Regions from separate parts of the Pelagibius sp. 7325 genome, predicted to be linked through region 2. Evidence: predicted binding sites of a transcription regulator. Region 2 holds the regulator's gene; the other holds the start of a gene.
The links. The regulator HrcA, encoded in region 2, represses chaperone genes, less so after heat shock. The targets are predictions, from matches to a motif close to GTTAGCACTCNCCNNNGGNGAGTGCTAAC.

Region 1 (5,685 bases), on a different contig from region 2:
GGCGATGGCGCCAGTGCCCAGACCCTCGGTCACGAAGGGCACCTCTGAGAACGGCAGGTTCGGCGAACCGGTGTCGTGGCTCTGGTCCCCCGAGCCGTCCTGGGTGCGCCAGTTGGCGGGGTTGTTGATCATGGTGCGGAAGGTATCGAGGCTGTCGTGGCCGCTGCGCTCCAGGTCGTACTGCGCGATGTCGGCGTCGGCGTCCTTGCTCTGCAGGGCGAGGGCGGTGTCTCCGGTGGCGAGGCCGGTGCCATCCAAGGTGCTGCCGGCAGCCGCGAAGGTGTCGTTGGCGATCGCCGCGACGAAGGCCGCCGGCGTCTCCGCTGACGCGCCGGTATAGGCGTAGACCGCTTCGTCCGCGTCGGTGAAGGTGAGGCCCGCCGCGCCGCCAAAGTCGAGAGTCCCCCGGCTGCTCGATGCGGTGGCGGCGTCCTGCAGCCCATCCAGGGTGATCACCGTTCCGGCGGGGATGTCCGCGTCGGCCGTCCAGGCAACGACCGCCTCTGCTCCCTCGAAGCTCGCCCCGTTCCAGTTGTTTGCGGTGAAGTAGATGACGGTGCCGGCGGCGATGGTTTCCATCGCCGCAAAGGCAAGGTTACTGGTCGTGTCGGCGTTGAAACCCGTGAAGGCGATCGAACCCGGTCCTAGTGCCATCTAATTGACTCCCCAAGGTTAGAATGCGCTTGTTGCGAGCGCAGCGGTCGTGAACGGCAACGGCCGCATTTCGTACGCAGCCGATCTCATGTTGTCGCAGCGTTGGGGATGGCTCGTTGCATCTTTAGCGTGCCCGCCGCGGCGCTCGGAGGCGACAGCAGGCATGCGCGCCGACAATCGGATCTGCGGTTATGCTGTGCGATGCAGAAAGCCCACGGTGCCAAACCAGCCCGACCGGTGTGGCACCCGCCCCAATCAAACGATGTGTCGAGGATTTGGGCTGATCTGCGTTACGACTGCATGACTGGACGGAAATTTCTTTTTGAATGGTCTAGACGACGTCTCATTTTGTGAAGAAGGCCTCTCCGCCGCGATTACGCCGCCAAAGCAGAACGTCCGTCGGCGCCATGCCGGCGGCAAGCGATGATGCCAATAGAAAAAGGGGCCGGTCGAAACCGGCCCCTTCGAGACTGCACGTGGAGCTTGGCTGGGTCGGACGCTTAGAAGTCCATGTCGCCCATGCCGCCCATGCCGCCGCCGCCGGGCATCGCCGGGCCCTTCTTCTCGGGCCTGTCGGCGATCATCGCTTCGGTGGTGATCAGCAGGCCGGACACCGAGCCCGCATGCTGCAGGGCGGCGCGCACGACCTTGGTCGGGTCGATGACGCCGGCCTTCACCAGGTCGGTGTATTGGCCGGTCTGGGCGTTGTAGCCCCAGTTCGCGTCCTTGTTGTCCAGCACCTTGCCGATGACGATCGAACCATCGGTACCGGCGTTCTCGGCGATCTGGCGCAGCGGGGCCTCGAGGGCGCGGCGCACGATGCGGATACCGACCTTCTGGTCCTCGTTGGAGGCCTCGAGCTTGTCGAGCTTGCTCGCGGCGCGCAGCAGCGCGACGCCGCCGCCCGGCACGATGCCTTCTTCGACCGCGGCACGGGTGGCGTGGAGGGCGTCGTCGACGCGGTCCTTGCGCTCCTTCACCTCGGTTTCGGTGGCACCGCCGACGCGGATCACGGCCACGCCGCCGGCCAGCTTGGCCAGACGCTCCTGCAGCTTCTCGCGGTCGTAGTCCGAGGTGGTGTCCTCGATCTGCGCCTTGATCTGGCTGCAGCGGGCGGCGATGTCGGCCTTCTTGCCGGCGCCGCTGACCACGGTCGTCTCATCCTTGGTGATGATGACCCGCTTGGCACGGCCCAGCATGTCGAGCCCGACATTTTCCAGCTTGATGCCGACGTCTTCGGAGATCGCCGTGCCGCCTGTCAGGACGGCGATGTCCTGCAGCATGGCCTTGCGGCGGTCGCCGAAGCCCGGGGCCTTCACGGCGGCGACCTTCAGGCCGCCACGCAGACGGTTCACCACCAGGGTCGCCAGGGCCTCGCCCTCGACGTCCTCGGCGATGATCAGCAGCGGCTTGCCGGACTGCACGACGGCTTCCAGCAGCGGCAGCATGGTCTGCAGGCCGGAGAGCTTCTTCTCGTGGATCAGAACGTAGGGGTCGTCCAGAACCGCCTGCATCTTCTCGGCGTCGGTCACGAAGTAGGGCGAGAGGTAGCCGCGGTCGAACTGCATGCCCTCGACGACCTCCAGTTCGGTCTCGAGCGACTTGGCTTCCTCGACGGTGATGACGCCTTCGTTGCCGACCCGCTCCATGGCCTCGGCCAGCATGCCGCCGACCTCGCTGTCGCCATTGGCGGAGATGGTGCCGACCTGGGCGATCTCCGCATTGGAGCTGATCTTGCGCGAACGCTTCTTGAGGTCTTCGACAACGGTCGCGACGGCCAGGTCGATGCCGCGCTTCAGGTCCATCGGGTTCATGCCCGCGGCGACCGACTTCACGCCTTCGCGCACGATGGCCTGCGCCAGCACGGTGGCGGTGGTGGTGCCGTCACCGGCGATGTCGCTGGTCTTCGACGCCACTTCGCGCACCATCTGGGCGCCCATGTTCTCGAACTTGTCCTTCAGCTCGATGTCCTTGGCGACGGTGACGCCGTCCTTGGTGATGCGCGGCGCGCCGTAGGACTTGTCGAGCACGACGTTGCGGCCCTTGGGGCCCAGCGTCACCTTGACCGCATTGGCCAGGATGTCGACGCCGTGCAGCATGCGCTCACGGGCATCGGTAGAGAATTTGACGTCTTTAGCAGCCATTGTAGCCTACTCCTTATAGGGCGCCTAAGCGGGTCAGGCCGCCTTCTTGGCGGACTTTGCACCCTTGGCGCCGTCGATCACGCCCATGATGTCGGATTCCTTCATGATCAACAGGTCCTGCCCGTCGATCTTCACCTCGGTGCCCGACCACTTGCCGAACAGCACGGTGTCGCCCACCTTCACGTCCAGGGCGACCACTTCGCCCTTCTCGTTGCGGGCGCCGGGGCCTACAGCGATGACTTCGCCCTGGCTCGGCTTTTCCTTGGCGGTGTCGGGGATGATGATGCCGCCGGCGGTCTTTTCTTCTTCCTCGATCCGGCGGATCGCGACGCGGTCATGCAAAGGTCTGAATTTCATGGGATTTCCCCTGGGTTGATCTGTGCCTCGAAGTGTTAGCACTCCCTGTTGGCGAGTGCTAATTCCCGCCCGATTTAGGCCCTTCCCGAGAGGCTTTCAAGGGGAATCGTGCGGAAGTTTTTGCGCGCCCCGGCGGCGCCCGCAGGGATGAGCCAATTCTCTGATAAAAAAGATTTTTTGCGCTACTGCGCGACGCCACCGGGCTTGCCGAGGTCTTCGAAGAGGATGTTGATGACGCCTTGGGGGTCGCTGTCGCAGTGGTTGAGCAGAGTCAGGGAAGCCTCGGGGGTGGTCCACACCCAGGCCTCGGCGCTGATCGGCATGGTTTCGCCATGGGCGGCGGTATAAAAGGCGGCGAGCTGGGCGGAGATCCGCTTGCAGCGGTTGCCGCCGGGCTGCGGCTTCATGATGACGACGATGACGTCCAGCATTTCGGCGGCATCGAAACGGGCGGAGACGTCGACCTCGGTGGTGGGGAAGCGCTCGTCGGCGTACAGCAGACAGGTCGCGCCGGCGCAGTCGCGGCGCTCCGCGCGCGGCTCGGCGGCCTCGGCCTCGGCCAGGGTCATGCCCAGCTTCCAGTTCTCGTGACCCTCGATCGGTTGGGTGTCGGCCAGGGCGGGGGCGGCGGCGAGCCCGATCACGCAGCCCGCCAGCCAGCCCCGAAGGGCCGCCCGCAAGACGGAATCCCGGGTCATCGTTCCTCCCCAAGTGCAGTCTTCGTTGGCCACAGTGTAGCCGGGCGCCGTCAGCGCGCCAAATTTTTGGCGCCCCTTGGGAGGTCAGGCCGGGATGATGGCGCCCTTGTGGGCAATGACGCGGGCGGCGAGGCGGTGACCGGCCGCAGCGGCGGCCTGCGGGTCCGCGCTGCCCAGGCGGGCGGCCAGATAGGCGGCATTGAAGGAATCGCCGGCGGCGGTGGTGTCAACCGGCCGGGCGACGGTCTCAGCGGCGACCCACGCCTGCTGGCCGTGCAGGCTGACGAGGCAGGCCGCGGCCCCGCACTTCACCACCACCTCCTCGACGCCCAGGCCGTGGAGGCGCCGGGCAGTGGCCTCCGGGTCCGGGTCGTCGAACAGCGCTGTCTCATCGTCGAAGGTCGGCAGGGCGACGGCCGCAAGACCCAGCACGCGGTTCACCGCTTCCTGTGCTTCGGCGCGGCTCTGCCACAGGCGCGGGCGGTGATTGGTGTCGAAGGCGATGCGGCAGCCGGCGTGCTTCAGCGCCTCCAGCAGGGCGAAGAGGCGCTGCCGGCTCTCGCCGTCAAGGATGCCCAGGGTGATGCCGGAGAGATAGACGAGGTCGAAGCCGCCGAGGGCCGACGCCAGGCTTTCCGCCTGCTCGGCGCGCAGCAGCTCGCGCGCCGCCGCCGCGCTGCGCCAATAATGAAAGCTGCGCTCGCCGGCCGTGTCGGTGCGGATGATGTAGAGCCCCGGCAGGCGGCCGGGCAGGCGGAACACCAGGGCGGTGTCGATTCCCTCGCGCTGCCAGGCGGCCAGCATTTCCGCACTGAAGGGATCATCGCCCAGGGCGGTGACGTAGTGCACCGAGGCGGGCGTTTCGCCCAGGGAGCGCGCCAGATAGACCGCCGTATTGAGGGTGTCGCCGCCGAAGGTGCGCCGCATCTGCCCGCTGCTGTCGGCCGTCTCCGACAGCTCGATCATGCACTCGCCGATGCTCGCGATCCTCAACATGCCCCGCCCCCGCTTCCTGTTCTTCGCGGCATGCTTCTGCTGCCGGATGCCTCAGGCAATAGCGGTTGCTTCAAGGCTGCGCAAGAGCGGGCGGCACGGTCGGGTCAGGCGGCGTCGCTGGCGTGAATCTGCCTGGCCGCAATGCCGGCGGCGAGGCGGCCGCGCGCTTGGGTGACAGCCTGAATCAGGTCGTTGAGGGTGAGGCCGTCGCGGCGCAGCACCGCGTGAATCACCGGATCGATCAGCATCTCCTGCATGCTGGGTTCGCCGAGGACCCAGCTGGCGGTTTCGGTAACGGGTTGCTCGTTCAGCCGTTTCAGGACGCTGCGCTGCTCGATCATCAGATCTGCCTTTCCTGTTCTATTGTCCTATGAGGACTTGCTCATCGACCGAAACTTCCCCCTTCCCCTGCGGATGCCTTAGGCGGCGCGTTCCGCCGCGTTTTCGTTCTTCCGCATATTGGCCCGTTTGCGTGAAAACGAACTGATTTATTTGTGACATTCCGTATAAATTTCAGAGTGCTATGGAGTAGCCGGCGACGGCGGCAATGGTTGCACTGCGGGAGCCGGAGCGGGCACTGGCGCCAGCGCGCTGTGACAGGATTGTCATCGTGTGGACAAATCCCTCTAACATTCGCGCACTACCGTTGCGGGTGTCGCGGTCGTCGGCAGGTTCTTCCGGCCGCTCCAGGCCGATGGTCTTCGGGCCGCTGCGGGGCGATGGCGATGCTTGAGGGTTTCATGGCTCCGGTTTCAGCCCCCTAGCGCCGGAACGTGGCCGGGCCGCCCCGCCCGGAATGGCGGAACCAGCTTCGGCCGGGACCGCCCCCTGCCTCG
Region 2 (5,685 bases):
CGGCGCGGGGCTGACCCTGACCGGCGAGGCTCTGTTCGGCAGCCGCGCACTCGCCACCGTCGGCCTCGGCATGGCGGTCGTCTGCGGCGCGCTCTATTGGCTGCTGCGGCTGCGCGCCCGCCACGCCGCCAGACGGGAAGAGGAGCGGTAGGCACGTGGCCGCGCCGCCCGAAGGTTTTCGTTATCTGCCCGGACTGCTGGGCCCGGACGCCCAGGCGGCGCTGGTCGCCGCGCTGCGCTGCATCGCCGGCGAGGCGCCGCTCTACCGCCCGGCCATGCCCAAGAGCGGGCGGCCGTTCTCGGTGCGCATGACCAATGCCGGCAGCCACGGCTGGTACTCGGACAAGGAGACGGGCTACGGCTATATCGGGCGGCATCCCGGGACCGGGCAGCCCTGGCCGGCGATCCCGCCGGCGCTGCTGGCCCTGTGGCGGGAGGTTTCCGGCTACCCGGCCGATCCCGAATGTTGCCTGGTGAACGTCTACGCGCCGGAGGCCCGCATGGGCCTGCACCGCGACGAGGACGAGGACACCTTTGCCGCGCCGGTGGTCTCGCTGTCCCTGGGGGATTCCGCCGTCTTCCGCATCGGCGGGCCCACAAGGCGCGGGCCGACCACGTCGCTGAAGCTGCACTCCGGCGATGTCGTAGTGCTAGCCGGCACGGCGCGCCTCGCCTACCACGGCATCGACCGGATCCTCGGCGGCTCCAGCCGCTTGCTGCCGCCACACGAATGGGGCGGTGGCGGGCGCATCAACGTCACCCTGCGGCGGGTGACCCGCCCGCCCGAGGAAACCTCTTAAGCCTGGGTATCTACCGTGCCACCCGGCTTGGGCTCGCTGCCCGCCTTGGGGCCGCCTTTGGAGATGCCGACGCGGGCCGGGCGCAGCAGCCGGTCGTGCAGGCGGTAGCCGGGCTGAATCACCTGGACCACGGTGCCCACGGGCTTTTCCGGATCTTCCATCTCGAACATCGCCTCGTGCAGGTGCGGATCGAGCTTCTCGCCCAGCGGATTGATCGAGCGGATGTTGTGGCGTTCGAAGACCGACAACAGTTCCTTCTGGGTCATCTCGACACCGAGGCGCAGGTTGCCGAACTGCTCGTTCTCCGCCGCCAGATCCGCCGGCACGCTTTCCAGCGCACGCTGCAGGTTGTCGGCGACGGCCAAGAGGTCCTTCACCACCGCCGCAGCGGCATACTTCACACTGTCCTCGCGCTCACGCTGGGCGCGGCGGCGCACGTTCTCCGTCTCCGCCATGGCGCGCAGCAACTGGTCCTTCAGCGAGGCGACCTCGCCTTCCAGCAACGCGACCGGATCCTCGTCCGGCGAGATCGCGCCAGCATGCTTCATGTCGGAGAGATCGACCAGCGGCTCGTCGCCGAGGTCGACCGGGGAGTCGGTGGCCTCGTTCTCGTTCATCGCCGGGTCCTGCTTCTTTTCTTCAGCCATTGCGAAACGGCTACTCCTTTCAAACCTTGCTTAACTTCAAACATTTTGCTGCGTGAACCGTCGCCCGACCCAGTTACCCGACCCAGTTACCCGACAAGGCGGCCGATCAGCTTCGCGGTGTAGTCCACCATCGGAATGATGCGCGCGTAGTCGATGCGTGTCGGCCCGATGACGCCGATGGCGCCGACGACCTTTTGCTGGGAATTGCTGTAGGGCGCAATGATCATCGAACAGCCGGCGAGCCCGAAGAGCTCGTTCTCGGCGCCGATGAAGATCTGCACGCCCTCCGCCGCGCCGGTGAGGTCGAGCAGGCGGATGAGCGCGTCCTTGGTCTCCAGCAAGGTGAACAGCTGGCGGATCCGCTCCAGGTCCTCCAGCGCGTTCACGTCTTCCAGCAGCTGCGACTGGCCGCGCAGAATGAGCGCGCCGCCCTTGCCGCCATGGCTGCCGCCCCAGCTGGCGAGGCCACGCTCGATGACCCGCGAGGTGAGGGCGTCGAGCTCGGCGCGCTGCTGGTCCAGCTCCGTCAGGATGTCGGCGTGGGCTTCCTCCAGGGTGCGCCCGGTCAGGCGCGCGGAGAGGTAATTGCTGGCCTCCACCAGGGAGGAGGCGGGCAAGCCCGCCGGCACGTCGATGATGCGATTCTCGACCACGCCGGAGACGGTGATCAGCACCACCAGCGCGCGGCCCGGGCCGAGCGAGACGAACTCGATGTGCTTCAAGGGGTCGCCCAGCTTCGGCGCAACCACCAGGCCGGCGCAGCGCGAGAGCCCGGAGAGTGTCTCCGAGGCTTCTTCCAGGACCTCAGAGAGCGAGCGCCCGTCGGCGGCCATCTGGCTTTCGATCCGGGTGCGCTCCTCCTGGGTCAGGTTGCCGATCTCCAGCAGGCCGTCGACGAACAGCCGCAGGCCGAGATCGGTCGGCAGGCGCCCGGCCGAGGTGTGCGGCGCGAACAGCAGGCCGAGATCCTCCAGATCCGCCATCACGTTGCGGATGGTCGCCGGCGAGAGGCCAAGCCCAAGGGAGCGCGACAGCGTGCGCGAGCCGACCGGGGCGCCGGTTTCCACGTAGGCGTCCACGATATGCTTCAGGACGTCCCGCGAGCGGTCGTTAAGGCCGCGGATCGCGGAGGCTTTGGCAGCTATGTCGAGCGGTCTGGTCATCTCGTGTGCGATATTTCCTGTGTTCCGCGAATGTAGTGAGCCCCCCTCCTAGGGTCAACGTAAGGTCAAAGGAGGCGAAACGCGCCCGGAATCGCGCGAACTGGACGGAAGCGGCGCCATGGTCTAGCTTGCGCGCCGCCGGAGGGCCCCTTGACGCTTGTTGGGAGCATCCTTTCGAGCCATTTCCCTCCCCGTGCCCCAGTAAAGAGCCCAAAACAAAGGAAACTTCATGCGTCCTTCCGGCCGTGCCATCGACCAGCTGCGCGATATCGTGCTGGAAACCAACGTGAACAAGTACGCCGAAGGGTCCTGCCTGGCGCGCTTCGGCGACACCCACGTGCTGTGCACTGCGTCCATAGAGGAATCCATTCCCGGCTGGCTGCGCAATTCCGGCCGCGGCTGGATCACCGCCGAATACGGCATGCTGCCGCGTTCGACCGGAACGCGCACCGACCGCGAGGCGGCCCGCGGCAAGCAGAGCGGGCGCACCCAGGAGATCCAGCGCCTGATCGGCCGCTCGCTGCGCGCGGTCACCGACCTGAAAGGCTTCGGCGAGCGCCAGATCCGAGTCGACTGCGACGTCATCCAGGCGGACGGCGGCACCCGCACCGCCGCCATCACCGGCGGCTACGTGGCGCTGCACCTCGCTTTCCAGCACCTGAAGCAGATCGGCGTGCTTGAAAAGCTGCCCTTCACCGACCAGGTTGCCGCCGTCTCCTGCGGCATCTTCGGCGGCCAGGAGGTGCTGGACCTGGATTACGCTGAGGATTCCACGGCCCAGGCGGATGCCAACTTCGTGCTGACCGCCGGCGGCGGCGTCGTCGAGGTGCAGGGCACCGCCGAGGACGTGCCGTTCAGCCGCCAGCAGTTCGAGGAGCTGCTGAACCTGGCCGAGAAGGGCGTGAAGGAACTCTGCCGGCACCAGGCAAAAGCCCTGGGCCTGGCCTGATCGAGAAGGGTTTTCCCCGTGAGCGATACCCGCATCGAAGGTTTCCGGCCCGGCGATAAGCTGGTGCTGGCCACCCACAACAAGGGCAAGTACCGCGAAAATGCGGCCCTCTTGGCGCCCTACAGCCTGGAGGTTCTCTCCGCCGGCGATCTCGGCCTGCCGGAGCCGGAAGAGACCGGCGCGACCTTCGAGGAGAATGCCGTCCTGAAGGCGCGTGCTGCGTGCGAAGCAACCGGTCTGCCGGCCATCGCCGACGATTCCGGTCTCGCAGTGCCGGCGCTGAATGGCCAGCCCGGCATTTACACCGCGCGCTGGGCCGGTACCGACCGCAACTTCTTCGTGGCCATGAAGCGGGTCCACGACGAACTGGGCGACAATCCGGACCGTCGCGGCTTCTTTTGCTGCAACCTCTCGGTCGCCTGGCCGGACGGCCGCACCGTCTCCTTCGAGGGGCGCGTCGAAGGCACTTTGGTCTGGCCGATCCGCGGTGAGCGCGGCTTCGGCTTCGACCCAATGTTCCAGCCCAGGGGCTACGGGGTCACCTTCGGCGAGATGGAGCCGGAGAAGAAGGAGGCCATGAGCCACCGCGCCGTCGCCTTCGCCCAGCTGGCCGGGGCCCTTCTGCGGAAGCCCTGAGAGCATGGACGCCGCGCCATGAATGCCCGCACCGAAGCAGGGTTCGGCGTCTACCTGCATTGGCCGTTCTGCAAGTCGAAGTGCCCCTACTGCGACTTCAACAGCCACGTGCGCGAGAGCGTCGACCAGGAGCGCTGGCGCCGCGCCCTACTAAGCGACCTGGAGCACGCGCGCGAAAAGAGCGGTCCGCGCGCGGTCACCTCGGTCTTCTTCGGTGGCGGCACGCCTTCGCTCATGCCGCCCGAAACAGTCGCCGCGGCGATCGAGACCATCGACGCCCTCTGGGGTCTCGCCCCCGGCACCGAGGTGACGCTGGAGGCCAACCCGACCTCGGCGGAGGCCGAACGCTTCGGCGGTTTCGCCCGCGCCGGGGTAAACCGCCTTTCCATCGGGGTACAGGCCCTCGACGATGCAGCGTTGAAGTTCCTCGGTCGCCAGCACTCGGCGGCGGAGGCGTTGCGGGCGCTGGATCTCGCCCGCGCGGCTTTCCCGCGGCTCTCCTTCGACCTCATCTACGCGCGACCCGGCCAGAGCGCCACGGCGTGGCGGACCGAACTGGCCGAAGCGCTCGCCCTCGGCCCGGAGCACATTGCGCTCTACCAGCTCACCATCGAGGAGGGCACGGTGTTCTACGGCGCCTGGCGGCGCAGCGAACTGGTGCTGCCGGAGGAGGATGCGGCGGCCGTGCTCTACGAGACGACCGCGGCACAGCTGGCAGCCGCCGGACTGCCGGCTTACGAGATCTCCAACCACGCACGCCCCGGCGGTGAATGCCGCCACAATCTCACCTACTGGCGCTACGGCGACTACGCCGGCATCGGACCCGGCGCCCACGGCCGCCTGACCTTCGGCGGCGAAAAGCACGCGACGCGCCAGCACCGCGCACCGGAAGCCTGGCTCGATCTCGTCGAGCGGCAGGGTCACGGCTGGCGCCAGGACGACGTGATCGCGCCGGAACAGCGCCTCGCCGAGATGGTGATGATGGGCCTCAGGCTGTCCGACGGCATTTCGCGCGCGGCCTTCGAGGCCGAACTGGGCGCGGCGCCGGAGGCCCTGCTGCCGTCGGAACGCCTGCAACGGCTGGCGGCGGAAGGCTACCTGGTGCTGGACGAAGCCGGCCTCAGCGCGACGCCCGAAGGGCGCCAGCGCCTCGACGCCGTGCTCGGCTACCTGCTGGCCTAGTTGATTGCGGTGGGAAAAGACGCCGGCGCCGGATCGCGCTCGACGAAGCCGCTGCGGCGCAATTCCAGGACCGCGAGGCCGCGCTGCACTTGGCCCGACGGCAGGAAACGGAAGATCCCGTCGATGCCGGCGAAGCCCAGGGACTGGGTGATCGCGTCCGGCGTATAGGGGATGAAGGCGCCTTCGGATTCCACGCGGCGCTCCAGCACCGCGGCCAGCGCCACAGCGTCGTAGGCCAGCGAGGCGACCCGCGGCGGCGTGTCGCCGAAGCTCTGCTCGTAGCGCTCGCGGAAGGTTTTCCACAGCGC

Region 1: the regulator HrcA is predicted to act here: its motif matches at 3,190-3,218, upstream of groES (co-chaperone GroES).

The regions. Positions count from the first base shown of each region.
Region 1 is NZ_JBBKAH010000006.1:150,135-155,819, reverse strand. Features, by position in the region: partial or broken gene WDC82_RS16780 (beta strand repeat-containing protein) at 1-654, opposite strand, end outside; gene groL (chaperonin GroEL) at 1,155-2,798, opposite strand; gene groES (co-chaperone GroES) at 2,832-3,155, opposite strand; gene WDC82_RS16765 (hypothetical protein) at 3,338-3,853, opposite strand; gene WDC82_RS16760 (sugar kinase) at 3,938-4,849, opposite strand; gene WDC82_RS16755 (hypothetical protein) at 4,954-5,190, opposite strand.
Region 2 is NZ_JBBKAH010000002.1:923,637-929,321, reverse strand. Features, by position in the region: gene WDC82_RS06385 (hypothetical protein) at 1-151, shown strand, start outside; gene WDC82_RS06380 (alpha-ketoglutarate-dependent dioxygenase AlkB) at 156-800, shown strand; gene grpE (nucleotide exchange factor GrpE) at 797-1,447, opposite strand; gene hrcA (heat-inducible transcriptional repressor HrcA) at 1,534-2,610, opposite strand; gene rph (ribonuclease PH) at 2,840-3,559, shown strand; gene rdgB (RdgB/HAM1 family non-canonical purine NTP pyrophosphatase) at 3,593-4,195, shown strand; gene hemW (radical SAM family heme chaperone HemW) at 4,214-5,377, shown strand; gene WDC82_RS06350 (penicillin-binding protein activator) at 5,374-5,685, opposite strand, start outside.